2 regions of the Dechloromonas aromatica RCB genome follow, and region 1 is predicted to be linked to the other one. Evidence: riboswitches for the same ligand, from Rfam matches in the RefSeq annotation. Region 1 holds a riboswitch; the other holds the start of a gene.

Region 1 (10,762 bases):
TGCTATCGATTGCTAATACGGGGCAGCCGATCCCGGCTGAGGCCTTGCATGGCATCTTCGACCGCTTCGTCAGGCTCAATCCCGGTGGTGAGGGGAGTGGCCTTGGGCTGGCGATTGTCAAATCGATCGTGCTGGCCCACGGTGGCGTTGTTTCGGCGACTTCTGGCGACTCGATGACCGAGTTCGTCATTGAGTTTCTCGATAAGGGCGATCAGCCGGCCTGAAGCGTGGCCGCGTAGCGCTGTTTTTCGGCGGCGCTCAGTTGCTTGATCCGGTATTCCGCCTTTGAGGCCGATGAGCGATCGGGATGGGTTTCATGCCCCAACAGCCTGAGCGGTGGATGCGAACGGGTGTAGCGGGCTCCGGTGCCCTGGCAATGGGCGGCATAGCGGGCGTCGACATCGACGGTGATGCCGGTATAGATGCTGCCATCGACACACTCGATCATGTACAGGAACCACGGCTTAGTCATGCTGGCTCACTCGCGTCAGCGCCAGTCGAATGCGCTGGATGGTTTCTTCGATGGGCGCGTGCCGCGATACTTCGAGGCCAAGGCTTCGGGCGATGGCATTGACCTTGGCCGCATTGAGCGGGATTCCGCCGCGATCAACGGCGGCGATCAGTTGTCGAGCCCGTTCGTCGTCCGAAAGCGGGGCGGCTTTGCCGAAAAGAATGGTCTTCAGCCACGAGAAAAGGCCCTTGAGCCAGCGTGATCCCATACACTTGCATCTGTTCAAAAAGCGAAGGATACATGGATGCTGCCGCCAAGGTTGATGGGCCGAAATCGAGGTGCTGACTTTTGAGCGATGTGACGATGAGCCGCAGCCAGTTGGCGGCCAGCGAACTGCCGGTTTATACCGGGGTTTCCATTGCCCAGGTCACACTGGTCAATAGCCAGGTGCTGGCGGCGCAGGTCTTGGCCGCGCTGCTGGCGGCGCCGGTGATCGGCTTCGATACCGAATCGAAACCAACCTTCCTGAAAGGGGAGGTATCGACCGGCCCGCATCTGGTGCAACTGGCCACTGACGAGCATGTTTTCCTGCTCCCGGTCGCATTTGCCGCAAACCATGAAGTGCTGAGGCGCATCCTTTCGGCAGCGGACATCCTCAAGGTCGGCCTCGGGCTGGGCAATGACCGAAGCGTGCTGCGCTCCCGTCTGGGTATCGAATTGAACAATGTGCTCGACCTGGGCGAAGCGATGCGTGGCCCGGGGCATCGCGGCACGGTCGGCGCCAAGGTGGCGGTGGCCCACTATTTCGGCCAGAAATTCCAGAAATCGAAGAAGGTGGGTACCAGCAATTGGGCCAATCCACGCTTGAACGAGCGCCAGTTGCTGTATGCCGCCAACGACGCCCACGTCGCCTTGCAGCTCTACCATGCCTGGTTGCGTGACCCAAAGCACCGCGAACCGGGCGCCACCGCAATCAATCCACAGGAAACAACCCATGGCTGAATCAACGCCCAAGCTTTCTTTGCTTGAAACCCGCATTCTCGGCACCCTAGTCGAAAAGCAGCGGACGGTTCCCGATACCTACCCGTTGTCAGTCAATGCCCTGATGGCCGGCTGCAACCAGAAAACCAGCCGGAATCCGGTGATCGAAACCAGTGAGGCCGAGATTGTGCATGCACTCGACAGCCTGAAAGATCTCGGCCTGGTGCGCGAGGTCAGTGGTAGTCGGGTCAGCCGTTTCGAACATCTATTCGAGAAGGCGCTCGGCGTGCCAACGCAGGCTTCGGCCTTATTGACCGTGCTGATGCTGCGCGGACCGCAGACGGCCGGCGAGTTGCGCCTCAATTGCGAACGCCTGCACCGCTTTGCCGATATTTCGTCGGTCGAGGCTTTTCTGGAGGAGCTGGCCGCCAAGGAAGACGGTGCCTTGGTGGTCGAACTGCCTCGCCTGCCAGGATCGCGTGAAAACCGCTGGATGCATCTGCTGAGTGGTGAGCCGATGATCGAGGCGGGTGCCGCTGGCCGCTCGCCATCGACGGGCATGCAGGACATCGAGGAGCTTCGGGCGCGGGTATCGTCTCTGGAGGCCGAAGTCGCCGAATTGCGTGCCTTGCTGCTCGAACGGAGCCGCGAATAGGCGTGCATTTACGGCAGTTCTGCCGTGTGCATGACCTATAATTCGCCCGCCATGAAACCCCTCGGTTCCCTGAAATACTCCCGCATTCGCATCATCGGCGCCGCCAGCGGCCTCGGCGCGCAGGATCAGGCTTGCGAGGACGGGCCGGTGGCGTTTCATCATTCGCAGGCGTGGCATGAACTGGAGCATCACCCGCTGGTCGATTGGGGCAAGACCTTGTTTGCGCCGGATAATGACGGCACCTCGACGACTGCCCGGATTGCAGAATTGTGTCGCCATCTGGCCGACGAGGTGGCGCTGACACTGCGGGCTGACGAGTTTCCGGTGGTCATCGGTGGCGATCATTCCATCGCCATCGGCACCTGGAGCGGCTTGGCTCGGGTGCTCGGCCAACCCTTTGGTCTGTTGTGGATTGATGCTCATCTCGACAGCCACACGCCGGAAACCAGCTATTCCGGCGCAGTCCACGGCATGCCGCTGGCCTGCCTGCTCGGGCGTGGCGACAAGCGACTGCTCAATATCGGCCTGAACGGCCCGCAAGTCAGCGCGGCGCACACGGTCATCCTCGGCCCGCGCAGCTATGAACCGGAAGAGCTTGAATTCCTGCAGCGGATGGGCGTTCGTATCATCGATAGCGAGGAAATCCAGCTGCGTGGCTTCGCCGCCTGTCTGGACGAGGCGATAGCCATCGTTGCCGGTGCGCCGGCCGGTTTTGGCGTAACGCTGGACCTGGATGCCATTGACCCGAGGTCGGCGCCGGGCGTCGGCAGCCCCGAGCCGGATGGCCTGACCTCGTACGACGTGCTGACGGCGATGCACTGGATTGCGGCACAGGCCGGCCTCAAGGCGCTGGAAATCGTCGAATACAACCCGGATCGTGATCGCCACGGCACGACGGCGGCGTTGATTTCCAACATGATCGAGCAGATTTTGCCGGTTGGCGCAAAGTAAGCCATGGACATTGATCCTTACGAAATTCTCGATGTGGCCAAAGATTCAGGCCCGGTTGAGTGGAAACGGGCCTATCGTCGTCTTGCCATGCGCTGGCACCCGGATCGTAATGCTCACCCGGAGGCCACCGAGCGTTTCAAGGCAATCAACATCGCCTACGAGCGCCTGACGACCGGCGATTTGCCGGAAGAGAATGATGCCGAATCGCCGGAAAACCAAGCCGCTGAACCGGAAGAGAGTGTCGCCAAGGCTGCTGATATCCGCCTGAACCTCGAGGTCAGCCTGGAAGAAGCCGCCACCGGTTGCCGCAAGACGGTTCATTACGCTCGCGGCAAGGATTGTCCGACCTGCGAGGGCAGCGGCGAGGCAGGCATGTCGCGGACCCGCTTTTGCGATGCCTGTCATGGTAGTGGCCGTATCCACGATGCTCAACGCAAGCTGGTTCGTTGTGATGCCTGTGACGGCCGAGGCTTGTTCAGGGAGCGTATCTGCCCGGATTGCGGCGGCAGTGGTCGTGAAACGGATGATGTCAGCCTGACAATCACCGTGCCACCCGGCATGCTGCCTGGCGATGAGCTGCGGCTGGCTGGGCAGGGCGAACCGGGCAACGATGAATGCACGGCAGGCGATCTGTATCTGACGCTGATCATTCGTTCGCACCCGCTCTATCAGTTGCAAGGCCGCGATCTACATTTTCAGATGCCGGTCAGCGCGCTGGCGATGATTGCCGGGGCTGAGGTTGAACTACCATCCTTGAACGGTGTATTCGGTTATTCGCTGGCGCCTGGTGTTGCCGAGCGCCGCGAGTTGCGGCTGGCCGGCAAGGGTTATCCGGGGCGTGGCACGAATCCGGTCGGCGATCTGGTGGTTGAACTGGAGCCAGTGTTTCCGCACAAGCTCAGTGCTCGCCAGCGCAAGCTGCTTCTGCAGGCGAATGCGGCGTTGCTTGACGATGCCGCTGAGGCATTGCCGGAAATCGCCGAGTGGCGGCAAAGTCACGGCCTCGACTGAACGCTGTCTTCAGGGGCGGGGATTGGGGTTGAAACTGAAGCGTTTGGGCAAGTCGGCAGCCGCAATGGTTTGCACGCGCAGGTTTTGCCAGTGGATGTCGCCAGAGCCGGTTTCCATCAGATGGATGATTGCCTCGTCGCTGGCGAGTTTGCCATTGCCAGCACGGCATTCGGCCAGGATACCTGCCAGATCGCGGTCATCCAGCAGGCCGATGCCAAGTTCCGCTTCAAGCAGCAGGTTGCCGTCTTCATCGAGATAGAGCGCCTTCAACAGGCCGGTCGGTGCGCCGGTATGACTGACGAAGCCAGTCCCTTCTCGGCGAAAGATCCAGGGGGTGGAGGCCAGCGCAACGAACACCCGTTGCGGGCCGTTTTGCAGAAACCAGCAGCCTGATTCATCACGACCATACTGCCGGTTGATGAATTGAATCAGGCCGCTGTGCGTCACACGCTCTCCCTGCAATCGCCAGTCGCCCCGCCGGTCGAGCGACAACCAGTCGTAACAGGCGGGGACGTTGGGCCATTTGGCGATGGCAGAGAGATCGATAGCCATCAGTCGGCGTAGGCTTCCATCGGCGGGCAGGCGCAGTTCAGGTTGCGATCGCCATACACATCGTCGATGCGATTGACGCTCGGCCAGAACTTGTTGGCCGCCACCCAAGGCAGCGGGAAGACGGCCTGCTGACGGCTGTACGGATGCTTCCATTCGGCATCCATGACGTCCGCCTGCGAATGCGGGGCATTCTTCAACGGATTGTTGTCGGCCGTCCAAACGCCATTTTCGATCTGGCGGATTTCCTCACGGATGGCGATCATGGCGCCGATGAAGCGATCCAGTTCGGCCTTCGATTCGGATTCCGTCGGCTCGACCATGATCGTGCCAGCGACCGGGAAGGAGACCGTCGGCGCATGGAAACCGTAGTCCATCAGGCGCTTGGCGATGTCGATCTCGGCGATGCCGGTAGCGGCCTTGATCGGGCGGATGTCGAGAATGCACTCGTGCGCCACGCGGCCGTTCTTGCCGACGTAGAGCACCGGGTAGTGCGCGTTGAGCTGCTTGGCGACGTAGTTGGCGTTGAGGATGGCAACCTGCGTCGCCTTCTTGACGCCGGCGCCGCCCAACATGGCCAGGTACATCCACGAAATGGTCAGGATCGAGGCCGAGCCGAAAGGCGCTGCGGAGACTGCTCCCTGGCCGGCGTTGACGCGGTTGGCGTCGCCGGTTGGCTGGACAACGTGGTCGGCCATGAACGGTGCCAAGTGAGCCTTGAGGCCGATCGGGCCCATGCCCGGTCCACCGCCGCCGTGCGGGATGGCGAAGGTCTTGTGCAGGTTCATGTGGCTGACATCGGCGCCGATGAAGCCGGGCGAGGTCAGGCCGACCTGGGCGTTGAGGTTGGCACCGTCCATATACACCTGGCCGCCGTTGGCATGCACGATGGCGCAGATGTCGCGAATGGCTTCCTCGAACACGCCGTGCGTCGACGGGTAAGTGATCATCAGGCAGGCCAGGTCGTCCTTGTGCTCTTCGGCCTTGGCCTTGAGATCGGCGACATCGACATTGCCGTTCTCGTCACAATCGACAACCACCACCTTCATGTTGGCCATCTGGGCGGTGGCCGGGTTGGTGCCGTGGGCCGATTTGGGAATCAGGCAGACGTTGCGGTGCTCTTCACCACGGCTGGCGTGGAAACGGTCGATAGCGACCAGACCGGCGTATTCACCCTGCGCCCCGGAGTTCGGCTGCATGCAGATGGCGTCGAAGCCGGTGACGGTCTTCAGCCACTCGGTCAGGCTGGTGATCATTTCCAGATAGCCAACGGCCTGATCGCGCGGCGCGAACGGGTGTATCCCGCCGAATTCCGGCCAAGTGACCGGGATCATCTCGCTGGTCGCGTTCAGCTTCATGGTGCAGGAGCCGAGCGAGATCATCGAGTGGTCGAGCGCCAGGTCCTTGTTCTGCAGCGACTTCAGGTAGCGCAGCATCTCGTGCTCGGTGTGGTGCGTGTTGAACACCGGGTGCTGCAGCACGGCATCGCTGCGGATCAGGCTGTCGGGCAGAGCGGAGTCGGCTGCGGCGACTTGCGCATCGATGGTAGCAACGTCGAGCGTGGTTTGGGCGATCAGCTTGAACAGGGTGGCGACATCGTCTCGCGTGGTGGTTTCGTCGAAGGAAATACCAAGCACACCGGCCGAGACGCGGCGCAGGTTGTAACCGGCGGCGAGCGCGTCGTTGTAAACCGATTCGGCGCGGGCGCCAAGATCAAAATGCACGGTATCGTAGAACTGCTTGGTCAGCAGATTGACGCTGGCACGCTTGAGGCCTTCGGCCAGGATCGCGGTCAGGCGGTGGATGCGACCGGCGATGGTACGCAGACCTTCGGCGCCATGATAGACCACGTACATGCCGGCCATGTTGGCGAGCAGTACCTGCGAGGTACAGATGTTGGAGTTGGCCTTTTCGCGGCGGATGTGCTGTTCGCGAGTCTGCAATGCCATGCGGTAAGCGGTGTTGCCGCGCGCATCCTTGGAGATGCCGATGATGCGGCCGGGCATCGAGCGAACGAAGGCTTCGCGGGTGGCGAAGAAGGCAGCATGCGGCCCGCCGAAGCCCATCGGAATGCCGAAGCGCTGGCTGGAGCCAAGCGCGATGTCGGCACCCATGGCACCGGGGGATTTGAGTAGCACCAGTGCCATCAGGTCGGAGGCGACAGCAACGGTCGTGCCCTTGGCCTTCAGGCCGGCGATCACGTCGGTCAGGTCACGGACTTCGCCGTTGTCGCCCGGGTACTGGAGCAGGGCGCCGAAGAAGTCACCGTCCTTGTGCGCGTCGATGTTGCCGATGACCAACTCGAAGCCGAAATAGGCGGCGCGGGTCTTGACCACGTCGATACTCTGCGGGAAACAGTTGGCATCGACCAGGAAACGGTTGGATTTCGACTTCGAAACACGGCGCGCCATGGTCATCGCTTCAGCGGCGGCGGTGGCTTCGTCGAGCAGTGAGGCGTTGGCGATTTCCAGTCCGGTCAGGTCGATGACCATTTGCTGGAAGTTCATCAGCGCTTCCAGGCGGCCCTGGGCGATTTCAGCCTGGTAGGGCGTGTAGGCCGTATACCAGCCCGGGTTTTCCATGACGTTGCGCAGGATGACCTTGGGCGTCAGTGTGTCGTAATAGCCCATGCCGATGCAGGACTTGTTGACGACATTCTTGCTGGCCATGGCCTTGAGGTCGGCCAGCGCTTCGTGTTCGCGGCGCGGGGCGGGCAGCGGCAGATCAGCCGGCAAACGGATGGCGGCGGGAACGGTCTGGTCGATCAGCTGCTCCAGGCTGTCGGCACCGATGGCGGTCAGCATGGTAGCCATTTCGGTCGAGCATGGGCCGATGTGGCGGCCGATGAACTCGTCGTGCTGCTCCAGGGCTGAAAGGGGAAGATTCAACGGCATGGGAATCCTTGCATTAGATATACTTGAATACATCATCCCCGCCCAGGCGGGGATTCACTGATTTGATGTTTTTGGGTTCCCGCTTGCCCCCAGAGGGGACTCCCTGTGGGGGCGGGAACGACATGCCGCTTTTAGGCGGCGTCAGCAACGGCCTGGTAGGCAGCGGCGTCAAGCATCTTGTCGAGGTCGGCGACATTGTCCGGGGTCATCTTGAACAGCCAGGCGGCGTAGGCGTCCTGATTGACCGATTCCGGGGCATCGGCAGCGGCCTGATTGACTTCGGTCACGGTGCCGGCGATCGGGGCGTACACGTCAGCCGCAGCCTTGACCGATTCGACGACAGCAATTTCCTTTTCGGCATCGAAATGGGCGCCGACTTCCGGCAGTTCGACGAAAACGAGGTCGCCGAGGGCTTCCTGGGCGTGGTCGGTAATGCCGACAGTGACCGAGCCGTCAGCGTTGAGCAGCATCCATTCGTGGGAGGCGGTGTACTTGAGGTTGGAAGGAACGTTCGACATGGTTTTCTCCTGAATGGGTTGAATTAGATGACTGCTTTGCCGTTGCGGGCGAATACGGGTTTGGTGACCTTGGCTTTCAAAGCCTTGCCACGGATATCGACTTCGACTTCGTCGCCAATCTGCACGCCGAGCGGTAGGCGGGCGAGAGCGATGGACTGCTGGAGCGTCGGCGAGAAGCTTCCGGAGGTGATTTCACCGTCGCCTTGCTTGGTCATGACCTTCTGGTGGCCGCGCAGCACGCCCTTGTCGAGCAGGATCAGGCCGAGGAACTGCTTCTGCTGGCCGTTGGTGACCAACGCAGCCTTGCCGACGAAATCACGGTCGGTGTTCAGCGAAACCGTCCAAGCCAGGCCGGCGTCGAGCGGCGAAACCGTCTCATCCATGTCCTGGCCGTACAGGTTCATGCCGGCTTCCAGGCGCAGCGTGTCGCGGGCACCGAGGCCGCAGGGGGCAACACCAGCAGCATTGAGCTTGTTCCACAGAGCCTCTGCTTCGCCGGCCGGCATCATGATTTCGTAACCGTCTTCACCGGTGTAGCCGGTGCTGGCAATGAAATACTGATCGACCTCAGCGGCGAAGAAAGCCTTCAGGCCTGCGGTCGCGGCCTTGGTCTGCGGCAGCACTTCCCACACCTTGGCACGGGCATTCGGGCCCTGGACGGCGATGATGCCGAGATTGTTGGCGCCGTCACGGCGCTGGGTAATGGTCACGTCGAGCTTCCATTCGGCGACCTTGGCCTGCATCCAGGCCAGATCCTTCTCGGCGGTGCCAGCATTGACCACGATGCGGAAGCGCGTGTCGGTCAGGAAATAGATGATCAGGTCGTCGATGACGCCGCCGGCTTCATTGAGCATGGCCGCATAGAGCGCCTTGCCGGAAACCTTGAGCTTGGCCACATCGTTGGCGACGAGGCGGGACAGGAAGGTGCGGCAATCCGCGCCAACGACGTCGACCGGGCACATGTGCGAAACATCGAACATGCCGCAGTTGTTGCGGACCGCGTTGTGCTCCTCGATCTGCGAACCGTAGTTGACCGGCATGTCCCAACCACCGAAATCGACCATCCGGGCATTCATTGCGCGGTGAGCGGCGTTCAAAACTGTTTTCTTCAGCATATCAATCCTTTACAGGCGGTTGTTGGCGCCAGTTCTAGAAACGAAAAAGGGGTGAAACGAAAGATACACATCTTGCGTTTCACCCCTCTGTCCTCGATACCTGAGAGATTTGCCCCATCGGTGGGCGCTGTTAACGCCGCTCTCCAGAGTTTCAAAATGGCCAGCCATTTTGGTTCCGCGGTCCTTTTGCCTGAGCGTTTTCGGGTGAAATTGCGCCTTCGGCGGCAGACGGATCTGCGCTCTCCCACGGAACGGGAGGCACTATAGCGGGATGCACGGGTCTAATCAACCTGCTGCACCGCACAAGGGGGGCCGGGCCATGGCCTCCTTCGTGCTAAACTCTTCGTTTGCCTTCAATCGCTTGCCTGTGACGCCTACCAATTTCGATTTTCACTGCCATTCCATCGTTTCCGACGGCCTGTTGCCGCCCGAAGTGGTGGCTAGACGCGCGGCAGAAAACGGCGTCGATCTTTGGGCGCTGACCGATCACGACGATATCGGTGGTCTGGTCACAGCCCGGACGACTGCTGAGGAAGTCGGCATGAGCTTCGTCAATGGTGTCGAAATTTCCATTGAGTGGCGCGGCACCCCGATTCATATTGTCGGACTCGGTTTCGATGCAGCCAATGCAGCACTGACCGGTGGCCTTGATGAGCTTCGTATTGGCCGTGTCGAGCGGGCCAAGCGCATGGGCGACGCCCTCGCAGCGATCGGTATTCCCGGCGTCTATGAAGGTGCCCTGTGTTTTGTGACCAATCCCAGTCTGATCTCGCGAGCGCATTTTGGACGCTATATGGTCTCTATCGGGATTGCCCGGGACATGGCCGGTATCTTTCAACACTATCTGACACCCGGCAAGCCGGGCTACGTCGACCATCGCTGGGCGACGCTCGAAGAAGCGGTTGGCTGGATCGCCGGCGCCGGCGGCGTGGCCGTTGTCGCGCATCCCGGGCGCTACAAGATGTCCGGTGGTGACATGCGCCGCTTCCTTGATGATTTCAAGGATGTTGGCGGTCAGGGTATCGAAGTGACCTGTGGCAGCCATTCGCCGGATCACGTGATGCATTTCGCCCGTCTGGCTCGTCATTATGAGTTCCATGCTTCGCGCGGCTCCGATTTTCATGGGCCCGAGGAAAGCTATGTGGATCTCGGTAAACTTCCTCAATTGCCTGAAGACCTGAAACCGGTCTGGCGTCTGGTGTTCTGACATGGCACGCGTTGTCAATATTCATCCCGAATCTCCGCAGCAGCGCCTGCTCGCCCAGGCAGCCGAATTTATTCGCAATGGCGCCATCGTCGCCTTGCCCACCGACTCCTGCTACGCGCTGGGTTGTCATCTCGGCGACAAGGAAGCGCTGGACAAGATTCGCCTGATTCGCCAGATGGATGATCGCCATCACCTGACGCTGATGGTCCGCGACCTTTCCGAAATTGCTCATTTCGCCCGGGTCGACAATGCACAGTACCGTCTGCTCAAGGCGGCGACGCCGGGCAGCTATACCTTCATTCTGGAAGGTTCCAAGGAACTGCCGCGCCGGGTCATGCATCCGAAACGCAAGACCATCGGCCTGCGTGTGCCGGATCATCCGGTCGCGCTGGCCTTGCTTGAAGAGTTGAATGAGCCGCTGCTGACAACG
Region 2 (10,762 bases), 790 kb from region 1:
GGATGGCTTTGGCGATCTCCTGCATACGCTCGTTGCCAGCGGGCAACGCGAGGATCTGACGACTGGAAATCCAGCCATACAGGACTGCCAACACGGCGCAACCAAGCGCCAGCAACAACGCTGTACTCATTACTCCCCCTCCTTGGTTAACAACGAAATCAAATGGTGAAAATCTCCAGCTTTTTGGCGACGGAAATATTCTTCAAGCGGATGTAATCCGGCAGACCGTTGCGATACGGCGGCGGCTCCTCGCCATCAATCAATGGCTGCAGGTAGGTCCGACACGCATCGGTGATATGGAAGCCATCCGGCGAGATGAACTCGGGCGGCATCTTGCGCTCGACGTTGGCGATCTCGGCCAGCGGCGCATCGCCGATTTGCCAGCGATACGGCGCATCGGCCAGACGCTCGATCGTTGCCATCACCGCATTCTTGCCCTGCAAGGCCAGATCAACGGCGGCAACACCCAGGGCATGCGCCTGATCCAGATCGGTTTTCGAGGCCAGATGACGGGCCGAGCGCTGCAGGTAATCGGCCAGCGCCCAGTGATACTTGTAACCCAGTTTGTCCTTGATCAATTGGGCCACCATCTGGCCGACGCCACCCAGTTGCGAGTGCCCGAAAGCATCCTTGGTCCCGGACTCGGCGATCAGATTGCCGGCCGCATCGGACAAGCCTTCCGAAACCGCAACGGTGCAGTAACCGTATTGCTTGACGCACTCATCGACGCGAACCAGGAAACGCTCCGGATCGAACGGCACCTCCGGGAAGAGCAGGATATGCGGCGGTTCGCCGGCATTTTCGGACGCCAGGCCGCAAGCGGCAGTGATCCAGCCGGCATGGCGGCCCATGACTTCCAGGACAAAAATCTTGGTCGAGGTTCGTGCCATCGAGGCCACATCGTAGCCGGCCTCGCGAATCGAAGTCGCCACGTACTTGGCGACCGAACCGAAGCCGGGGCAACAGTCGGTATGCGGCAGGTCGTTATCGACCGTTTTCGGTACGCCGACGCAGACGACCGGGTAACCCATTTTCTCGGCGATCTGCGACACCTTCCAGGCGGTATCCATGGAGTCGTTGCCGCCGTTGTAGAAGAAATAGCCGATGTCATGCGCCTTGAAGACCTCGATCAGGCGTTCGTATTGCGCCCGATGCTGCTCCAGGCTTTTCAGCTTGTATCGACAGGATCCGAATGCGCCGCCCGGCGTGTGCCGCAGGCGGGCGATGTCCTCGTCGGATTCGAGGCTGGTATCAATCAGGTCTTCCGTCAGCGCCCCGATGATGCCATCGCGCCCGGCGTAGACTTTCCCGATTTTCTCGGGATGCCGGCGTGCTTCCTGGATCAGGCCGCACGCCGTGGCGTTGATGACGGCGGTTACGCCCCCCGACTGCGCGTAGAAGGCATTTTTCGCCGCCATCTTTAGCTCCTTATTTCAGCGCTTCAAAAACGCTCTTGGTGATGTTGTCGACGCTACCGACGCCGGCCACCTTGCGCACCTTGGGGGCCTTGGCATCGCCTTCGGCCGCCCACTTGCCGTAGAAATCGACCAGCGGCTTGGTTTGCGAATGGTAGATTTCCAGACGTTTTTTGACGGTTTCTTCCTTATCGTCGTCACGTTGCACGAGCGGTTCGCCGGTCACGTCGTCGATGCCTTCAACCTTCGGCGGGTTGAACTTGACGTGATAGGTGCGCCCCGAAGCCAGGTGGGCACGGCGACCAGCCATGCGCTCGACGATGTCGCTGTCCGGCACGTCGATTTCGAGGACGAACTCGATCGGCACACCAGCATCCTTCATCGCCTGAGCCTGGGGAATGGTGCGCGGGAAGCCGTCGAACAGGTAACCGTTCTTGCAATCGTCCTGGGTCAGGCGATCCTTGACCATACCGATGATCACGGCATCCGGCACCAGGCCGCCTGCATCCATGTGCTTCTTGGCTTCGAGACCCAGCGCGGTGCCAGCCTTGACCTGGGCACGCAACATGTCGCCGGTGGAAATCTGCGGAATGCCAAACTGCTTGGAAATGAAAGTGGCTTGCGTTCCCTTGCCGGCGCCAGGTGCGCCCAACAGAATCAATTTCATGAAAAGTCCCTCGGTTTTGTCTAAGAAATTCTTGTTATCGGCTTCAATGCTGGCCGCTCTCTAGAAGCGGAAAATTACTCGCAATTATTGGCACGGTCAAACAGTTTGCGCATCCGCTCTGCGTCTTCGGGCGTATCGACGCCGGGCGCCGGGGCAGCGTCGATCAGCGTCACGCTGATCCGGTAGCCATGCCACAACGCACGCAGTTGTTCCAGCGACTCAAAATGCTCGGTGGGTGCCGGCATCAATCCGGCATAGGCCTTCAAAAAACTGGCCCGATAGGCATACAAGCCAACGTGGCGATAAGCCGGGAAGTTGGCCGGCAGGGTTTCGCCGCCGTCCTCTTTGGCAAAATGATCGCGGGCATAGGGAATCGGCGCCCGGGAAAAGTAGGCCGCATCGCCATCCGCCCGGCAAACCACCTTGACGACGTTCGGATTGAAAAAATCCGCCGCATCGGTAATCGGGTGGGCCACCGTCGCGATATCGGCACCGCTGGCCGCCAGCTGGCGCGCCGTCTGGATGATCACTTCCGGCTCGATCAGCGGCTCGTCGCCCTGCACATTGACGATGATGGTGTCACCGGCCCAGCCACGCTGCTCGACCACTTCAGCCAGACGGTCGGTCCCCGTGGCGTGGTCGCTGCGCGTCATCAGGGCGGCAACTTCGTGCGCTTCTGCTGCGGCACGAACCTCCAGGTGATCAGTCGCCACCCAGATTTCGTCCGCCCCCGACAGTCGCGCCCGCTCAGCCACCCGGACAACCATCGGCTTACCGCCGAGATCGAGCAACGGCTTGGCCGGCAAACGGGTCGATGCGTAACGCGCCGGAATGACGACCTTGAAAGCCAGACCGGACATTACTGCCCGTCCGCCGTCAGCTGGCGCGCTTCATCCTCGAGCATGATGGGAATATCGTCACGGATCGGGAAAGCCAGCTTGCAAGGCTTGCAGACCAGCTCCTTCTCAGCCTTGCGGTGTTCGAGATTGCCCTTGCAAATCGGGCAGACGAGAATATCAAGCAACCTGGCGTCCACGAAGTTTCTCCACGATTAAATCAATCAGGGCCGGCGAAAGCTCGGCCTGGACAGGCAAAACCCAGGTTTCACCCGCCGTCATTCCTGCACATTTTACTGCATCCTTCTCGGTCATCAGCAGGATGCCGTCTTTGGCAAATGCCAGATCGGCCGCAACATAGCGATGATGATCCGGAAACGGACGGGTTTCGCACGACAACCCCAAGGATTCCAGCGTCCGGAAGAAGCGCTCCGGATTGCCAATACCGGCCAGCGCATAAAGCCGCCCCCGGTCACGCAGACTCTCGGCAGAAGCTGACTGGCCAGCAACATCGACGCGATAGAACAAGCCGGGCTTGAGACTCATCTCAAAGCTCGGCGTCGCAGTCGGCAGGAGGGTTTCCGGCTGGCCGTTGCAAATGACTGCATCGGCGCTCGCCAGCCGCGACACCGGCTCACGCAATGGCCCGACCGGCAGCCGCCAGCCATTGCCGGCACCACGGACATCAAAGACGACAAGTTCGACGTCCCGCGCCAGGGCGTAATGCTGCAAACCGTCGTCGCAGAGCAAGACATTCACTTCCGGGTGGGCAGCCAGCAAGGCCTCGCCGGCAACTGCCCGATGGCGTCCAACCCAGACGGGAACCCCGCTGCGCCGGGCGAGCAACAAGGGCTCGTCGCCAACTTCCTCCGGTCGCGATTGTGCGGAAACCGTCCTGACCTCATCCCCGGAACGGCCATAGCCACGGCTGACAATGCCCGGTCGCCAGCCACGATCGCGCAACTGACGAGCCAGCCACAGGGTCAGCGGTGTCTTGCCCGCCCCACCGACGATGATGTTGCCCACCACGATGACCGGCACCGGCAAGTGTTTGGGTTTGGCCAACAGGCGATTGAGCGCACTCAAGCCGGCATACAGCCAGGCAAGCGGCAGCAAAAGCCACAACGCCGGCTGACGCCGGCGTTGATCGAACCACTGTCGCTGTAGCCAGCGCGCCAGCATCAGCGATTCTGGGTGGCGAAGGAAATATGTGGATAACCGGCCGTCTGCGCCGCCTGCATCACGTCGACCACGCTTTGATGCGTGGCCTTGGCGTCGGCATTGATGACGATCAGCGGATCCTCACGGCTACCGGCAGCCCGGCGCAAGCCATCAGCGATGCTCTTGACGTCGGTGGTGGCCAAAGGCGATTTATTGACCAGGACCTGACCACTGGCGGTCACGGCGACATCGACCTCGTTCGGCTGCTCGGCCTGCTTGCTGGCATCGGCCGTCGGCAGGTTGATTTCCAGCCCGGAGAACTTGGCGTAAGTGGTGGTCAGCATCAGGAAGATGATGATGACCAGTAACACGTCGATCATCGGGATCAGGTTGATTTCCGGCTCTTCCCGGCTACGGCCGCGCTGAAAATTCATGACTTACTTCCGGTCGCCGTGCATGTACTCGACGAGGCGAACGGCTTGCTGCTCCATCTCGACCACAAAGCCGTCGGCCAGCGCCCGGAAATGCCGCCAGGCAATCAGGCTGGGAATGGCGATGACCAGACCGAAGCCGGTGTTGTACAGCGCAACGGAAATACCGTGGGCCAGTTGCATCGGGTTAGCGCCGCTCGGCGACTGCGAACCGAAAATCTCGATCATCCCGACCACGGTGCCGAACAGACCCATCAGCGGGCTGATCGAGGCGATGGTACCGAGTGTCGTCAGATAACGATTCAGCTCATGGGAAACTGCGGAACCGGCTTCCTCGATCGACTCCTTCATGATCTCGCGGGTCGAATTGACGTTGCGCAAACCGGCAGAAAGGACACGACCGAGCGGTGAGTGGCCTTCGAGCTCTTCCAGTAGCTTGTCGTTATTGGCGCCACGCTTGAACTCGCCAACCGCACGCTGCAGCAGACCGTGCGGCACCACTTTGGAGCGGCGCAAGGCAACCACGCGCTCAATAATCAGCGCCACGGAAATAATCGAAGCCAGTAACAAGGGCCAGATGGGCCAACCGGCCGCCTTTACGATTTCAATCACTTGTCAGATTCCTTGGTGGAAATTTAGCCCGCAATTTTGCCCTGCCCTCCGCCACAGAGCAAGCGACGAAATAGCGCCCTTGCCGCGGCTTATCCCCAAAAGCTGTGGATAAGTCTGTGAATCAGTTGTCATTAACGATGCTAAACCCTACCCCTCAAAGGACTTTTCCTGCTCTGCCAAAATACAAGGCACTTAGTTTGCGCCTTTTAAAATCATATACTTAAGAAAATTTCACCCTGTCAACAAGGGACATATCTTTTCGGCTGCAGGTTACAATCCGACCATGCCAGCGCCCACCTCACCTGTCAGTAACACAGTCCTCAGCGTCGCCAGTCTCAACCGCCTGGTAAGGGACTGTCTGGAATCGGCTTTTCCACTGACCTGGGTCGGTGGCGAGATTTCCAACCTGACCTATGCCTCGTCCGGACACGTCTATTTTTCGCTGAAGGACAGCAGCGCCCAAGTCCGCTGCGTGATATGGCGGAGTAGAGCCCAGTTGCTGGGCTGGCGCCTGGAAAATGGCCAGAAGATTGAAGCACGGGCGCTGGTTTCTTTTTACGAACCGCGCGGCGAATTCCAGCTCAACATCGAAGCCGTCCGCCGGGCCGGCCAGGGCGATCTTTTCGAGCGCTTCCTGCGCCTGAAGGCACAGCTCGAAGCAGAGGGCCTGTTCGCCCCCGAAAGCAAACGCCCGATTGCCCCGTTTCCCCGGCACATTGCGATTGTCAGCAGCCTGCAGGCCGCCGCGTTGCGCGATGTATTGACCACCCTGCATCGACGGGCGCCCCACCTGCGGATCACCATCTTCCCCAGCCTCGTCCAGGGCGAAGGCGCCAGTCAAAAAATAGCCGAAGCCCTCGGCCAGGCCAGTGCCAGCGACTGCGATACGATCATCCTGTGCCGTGGCGGCGGCAGCATCGAAGATCTGTGGGCTTTCAACGAAGAGTGTGTTGCCCGCGCCATTCGCGCTTCAGCCATTCCAGTGATTGCCGGCGTTGGTCACGAAACCGACTTTACGATTGCTGATTTCGCTGCCGATTTGCGCGCCCCGACACCAACGGCTGCCGCCGAGCTGGTCAGTCCCGACCGCGATAGCCTGCTCACCCGCCTCAGCCAACTTGAAGGCCAACTCCAGCGACGGGTGGAGCGTGGGCTGGCCGATCAGCAACAGCGTATTGACTGGCTGGGTAGCCGGCTGGTTCACCCGGCTGAACGGATTCGCCTGCGCCAGCAGGAAAACGAGGCGCTCAGCCAGCGCCTGCAACGCGCCCTGCTCCGCCAGATGGATCACGCCCGTCTGCAGCTGACCACCCTCGGCCAGCGCCAGGCGACGGCACGGCCGCGCCCTGAGTTGCTGGCCAGAACATTGGAACACTTGCGCCATCGACTGGGCAAACAGACCCAATGGGCACTTTCTCAACATTCCGGGAAACTTAATTCGCTGTCCAGCAGTCTCAAGCAACTGGATCCGCATGCGGTACTGACCCGGGGTTATGCGCTGGCGATTGGCCCTGATGGCCGAGCCATCCGCAATGCCTCAGCACTAACGCCCGGCGACGCCCTCAAACTCAGCTTTGCTCAAGGCACGGCGACCGCGACCGTCAATCAGGTTGTGGCGATGCCCGAAGCTGACTAGAATTTTCGTTTCACCCCTTAAATACAACGGAGAATATACATGGAACATCAACTGCCCCAGCTGCCGTACGCCAAGGATGCCCTCGCCCCGCACATGTCGGCCGAGACCTTCGATTACCACTACAGCAAGCACCATCAGGCTTATGTCACCAACCTGAACAACCTGATCAAGGGTACCGAGTACGAAAACCTCGACCTCGAAGCCATCGTCAAGAAGGCACCGGCTGGTGGCGTTTATAACAACGCAGCCCAGGTCTGGAACCACAGCTTCTTCTGGAACTGCATGAAGCCGAACGGCGGCGGCGCTCCGGCTGGCACGCTGGCTGCTGCCATCAATGCCAAGTGGGGCTCGCTGGATGCCTTCAAGACTGCCTTCCAGACCTCTGCGGTCGGCAACTTCGGTTCCGGCTGGACCTGGCTGGTCAAGAAGGCCGACGGCTCCCTCGACATCGTCAACATGGGCGCCGCCGGCACCCCGCTGACCACCGGCGACAAGGCCCTGCTCTGCGTCGACGTCTGGGAACACGCCTACTACATCGACTACCGCAACATGCGTCCGAAGTTTGTCGAAACCTTCCTGGCCTCGCTGGTCAACTGGTCCTTCGTCGAAGCCAACTTCGCCTGATTCCTGCTGCTGTTATTTCAGGACAAAAAGGGAGCTAGCAGCTCCCTTTTTCATGGACGCAGATTCATCCGGACGGACAATCAATCGATCATTGCGGACTGTCAGGTCCCGCAATCAAAAATGGCTGCTGGTAAACATGAGTAGCCGTCGAGTGATTAAAAATAGCGCGCTCAGCACTAATCCCATCGCTGCTGATAGGAGAAGGTCGGAAGCTTCCAGCTCAAACGTAGCGCCAGCATGCGAAATCCGAAGCCGAGAATGAAGCACATCATCGTATTGAGGTTGGCATCCAAGTCCAGCGACCTCAACGCGAGAAATAGGGCGCAAACAAAGAGTGACACGCTGGCATAAAGCTCCCGGCAAAATACGACGGGCACCTGGTTGCACAGCACATCGCGCAAAACGCCTCCGCATATCCCCGTCAGCATGCCGGCCATGATGACTACTACCGTCGGGTATTCAAGTTGCAGGGCCACATTGCAACCAATCAGCGAGAAGGCGACCAACCCGAGTGCATCCAGCATCAGAAAGACGTTTTTCAGGTGGTGCATGAACTTGGCAAGCAAGGTCGTGGCCAAACCAGCCAGGGTCACCAGATACACGTATTCGGGATGCTGCGTCCAACCAATCGGGTAATTGCCAAGAACGACATCCCTGATGGTTCCGCCTCCCAGAGCGGTGACAAAGGCGATCACGGCCACCCCGAAGAAATCCATGTTGCGACGTCCTGCTGCCAGGGCACCGGACATCGCTTCGGCGGTGATGGCAACCAGATAAATGACCAGTAACAAGTTGAATTGCTTGATAGCGAGAGGCTGAAAAACGTGGGCGAGACTATCGAACATCAGGAGAGACTCCGTCAAAAATCGGAAGACTCGAATTGAGTGCTTCCGTGACGCCTCTCCCCCTGTCCTTTTACCTGAGAGTTTCGGCTCAACAAGAGCCTGCCCCTTCGGTGAGTTGCCGAGCGCCAAGACGCTCTCAACTTCTCTCCAGCCGGCGAATCATTTCTGCAGTTCGGTATGCCTGAGCGATTATGGGAGTTTGCGCCTTCGGCGGAGTGTGTAAATCCACGACTCTCTCTCCTGCAGATGTTTTGATTATCCTGACAGCGATGACTGCCTGTCAATCAGGGGTGGCGCGTACGCATCAATATCTCCGGGTGAAAGACACAGTCCGCCAAGCGTCACCATCCGCCGTACCCTCGAACTGCCGAGAAACACGGTTTTACACCCGGGAAAACCGGATAATGGTGGCCAATCCGTTTTGAACGCTATTTTTGGAATTCCCGCATGGAAATCAAGGTCAATTTTCTCGACAAGCTGCGTCTTGAGGCCAAGTTCGATGACTTCACGGTCATCGCCGACCAGCCCATCCGCTACAAGGGCGATGGCTCGGCGCCGGGGCCGTTCGATTACTTTCTGGCTTCGTCGGCCTTGTGTGCGGCTTACTTCGTGAAGTTGTACTGCGACACGCGCAACATTCCGACCGAGCATATCCGCCTGTCGCAGAACAATATCGTCGATCCCGAAAACCGCTACCAGCAGATTTTCAAGATCCAGGTCGAGTTGCCGGCAGATATTTCCGCCAAGGACCGGCAGGGCATTCTGCGCTCCATCGACCGCTGTACCGTGAAAAAGGTGGTGCAAACCGGTCCGGAGTTCGTGATCGAGGAGGTCGAGAATCTCGATGCCGATGCGCAGGCCTTGCTGACGCTGAATCCGGATTCGGAAGCCAGCACCTATATCGCCGGCAAGGACCTGCCGCTGGAACAAACCATCGCCAACATGTCCGGCATTTTGGCCGGCCTCGGCATGAAGATCGAAATCGCGTCGTGGCGCAATCTGGTGCCCAATGTGTGGTCGCTACATATCCGCGATGCGCATTCGCCGATGTGCTTCACCAATGGCAAGGGCGCGACCAAGGAAAGCGCGCTGGCCTCGGCCTTGGGCGAATTCATCGAGCGGATGAATTGCAACCATTTCTACAACGACCAGTTTTGGGGCGAAGACATTGGCAACGCGCCCTTCGTGCATTACCCGCACGAACGCTGGTTCAAGCCGGGCAAGAAGGACGCGCTACCGAAGGGCCTGCTCGACGACTACTGCCTGGAAATCTATAACCCGGACAGCGAGTTGCGCGGCTCGCATCTCTATGACACCAATTCCGGCAATACCGAACGCGGCATCTGTGCGCTGCCTTACGTGCGGCAGTCGGACGGCGAGACGGTGTATTTCCCGACCAACCTGATCGACAATCTGTTCCTCAGCAACGGCATGAGCGCCGGCAACACGCTGGCCGAGGCGCAGGTGCAGTGCCTGTCGGAAATTTTCGAGCGCGCCGTCAAGCGGGAAATCCTCGAAGGCGAAATCGCGCTGCCGGATGTGCCGTCCGACGTACTGGCGAAATACCCCGGCATCCTGGCCGGCATTGCCGAGCTGGAAAACCAGGGCTTCCCGGTGCTGGTCAAGGATGCGTCGCTGGGCGGCGAATTCCCGGTGATGTGCGTCACCCTGATGAACCCGCGCACCGGCGGCGTCTTCGCCTCCTTCGGCGCGCACCCGAGCCTGGAAGTCGCGCTCGAACGCAGCCTGACCGAGTTGCTGCAGGGACGCAGCTTCGAAGGCCTGAACGACTTGCCCCGGCCGACCTTTGAAAGCAATGCCGTCACCGAGCCGAACAACTTTGTCGAACACTTCATCGACTCCAGTGGCGTGGTGTCGTGGCGCTTTTTCAGCGCCAAAGCCGATTACGATTTTGTCGAATGGGATTTCTCCGGCCACGGTGAAGAATCCAATGCCGAGGAAGCCGCCGCCCTGTTCGGCATTCTCGAAGACATGGGCAAGGAAGTGTACATGGCGGTCTATGACCAGCTTGGCGCCACCGCCTGTCGCATCCTGGTGCCGGGTTATTCGGAAATCTACCCAATCGAGGATTTGATCTGGGATAACACCAACAAGGCGCTGGCCTTCCGCGCCGATATCCTGAACCTGCACCGTCTCGATGATGCGGCCCTCGAAGCATTGCTGGAACGCCTAGAAGACAGTGAGCTGGATGATTACACCGACATCATCACCTTGATCGGTGTCGAGTTTGACGAGAATACGGACTGGGGTCAGCTGACGATCCTCGAGTTGAAGCTGCTGATCAACCTCGCCCTGCAGGATTTTGAGGCCGCCAAGGAACAGGTCGAGGCCTACCTGCAGTACAACGAAAACACCGTCGAGCGCGGCCTGTTCTACCAGGCGCTCAACGTGGTGCTGGAAGTGCTGCTCGACGACGAACTGGAACTGGAAGATTACGAGGCCAACTTCCGCCGCATGTTCGGCCACCCGCGGATGGATGCGGTGCTCGGCTCAGTGGACGGCAGCGTGCGCTTC

What was found. A riboswitch is a leader RNA that binds a small molecule or an ion and turns the genes downstream of it on or off. The one in region 1 is predicted to bind glycine.
Region 2: it holds a riboswitch for glycine, as region 1 does, so the genes downstream of both, DARO_RS16430 (trimeric intracellular cation channel family protein) here and gcvT (glycine cleavage system aminomethyltransferase GcvT) in region 1, are expected to answer to the same signal.

Annotation. Positions count from the first base shown of each region.
Region 1 is NC_007298.1:2,661,260-2,672,021, reverse strand. Features, by position in the region: gene DARO_RS12715 (heavy metal sensor histidine kinase) at 1-224, shown strand, start outside; gene DARO_RS12710 (GIY-YIG nuclease family protein) at 212-472, opposite strand; gene DARO_RS12705 (hypothetical protein) at 465-719, opposite strand; gene DARO_RS12700 (3'-5' exonuclease) at 815-1,453, shown strand; gene DARO_RS12695 (YceH family protein) at 1,446-2,087, shown strand; gene DARO_RS12690 (arginase) at 2,139-3,038, shown strand; gene DARO_RS12685 (J domain-containing protein) at 3,042-4,049, shown strand; gene DARO_RS12680 (DUF2946 family protein) at 4,059-4,601, opposite strand; gene gcvP (aminomethyl-transferring glycine dehydrogenase) at 4,601-7,492, opposite strand; gene gcvH (glycine cleavage system protein GcvH) at 7,624-8,010, opposite strand; gene gcvT (glycine cleavage system aminomethyltransferase GcvT) at 8,034-9,125, opposite strand; glycine riboswitch at 9,203-9,282, opposite strand; glycine riboswitch at 9,294-9,382, opposite strand; gene DARO_RS12660 (3',5'-nucleoside bisphosphate phosphatase) at 9,493-10,332, shown strand; gene DARO_RS12655 (L-threonylcarbamoyladenylate synthase) at 10,334-10,762, shown strand, end outside.
Region 2 is NC_007298.1:3,456,054-3,466,815, forward strand. Features, by position in the region: gene DARO_RS16380 (sodium-translocating pyrophosphatase) at 1-130, opposite strand, end outside; gene DARO_RS16385 (6-phosphofructokinase) at 159-1,418, opposite strand; gene adk (adenylate kinase) at 1,429-2,082, opposite strand; gene kdsB (3-deoxy-manno-octulosonate cytidylyltransferase) at 2,157-2,942, opposite strand; gene DARO_RS16400 (Trm112 family protein) at 2,942-3,118, opposite strand; gene lpxK (tetraacyldisaccharide 4'-kinase) at 3,099-4,100, opposite strand; gene DARO_RS16410 (ExbD/TolR family protein) at 4,100-4,513, opposite strand; gene DARO_RS16415 (MotA/TolQ/ExbB proton channel family protein) at 4,517-5,122, opposite strand; gene xseA (exodeoxyribonuclease VII large subunit) at 5,406-6,758, shown strand; gene DARO_RS16425 (Fe-Mn family superoxide dismutase) at 6,798-7,382, shown strand; gene DARO_RS16430 (trimeric intracellular cation channel family protein) at 7,559-8,356, opposite strand; glycine riboswitch at 8,386-8,480, opposite strand; gene DARO_RS16435 (OsmC domain/YcaO domain-containing protein) at 8,675-10,762, shown strand, end outside.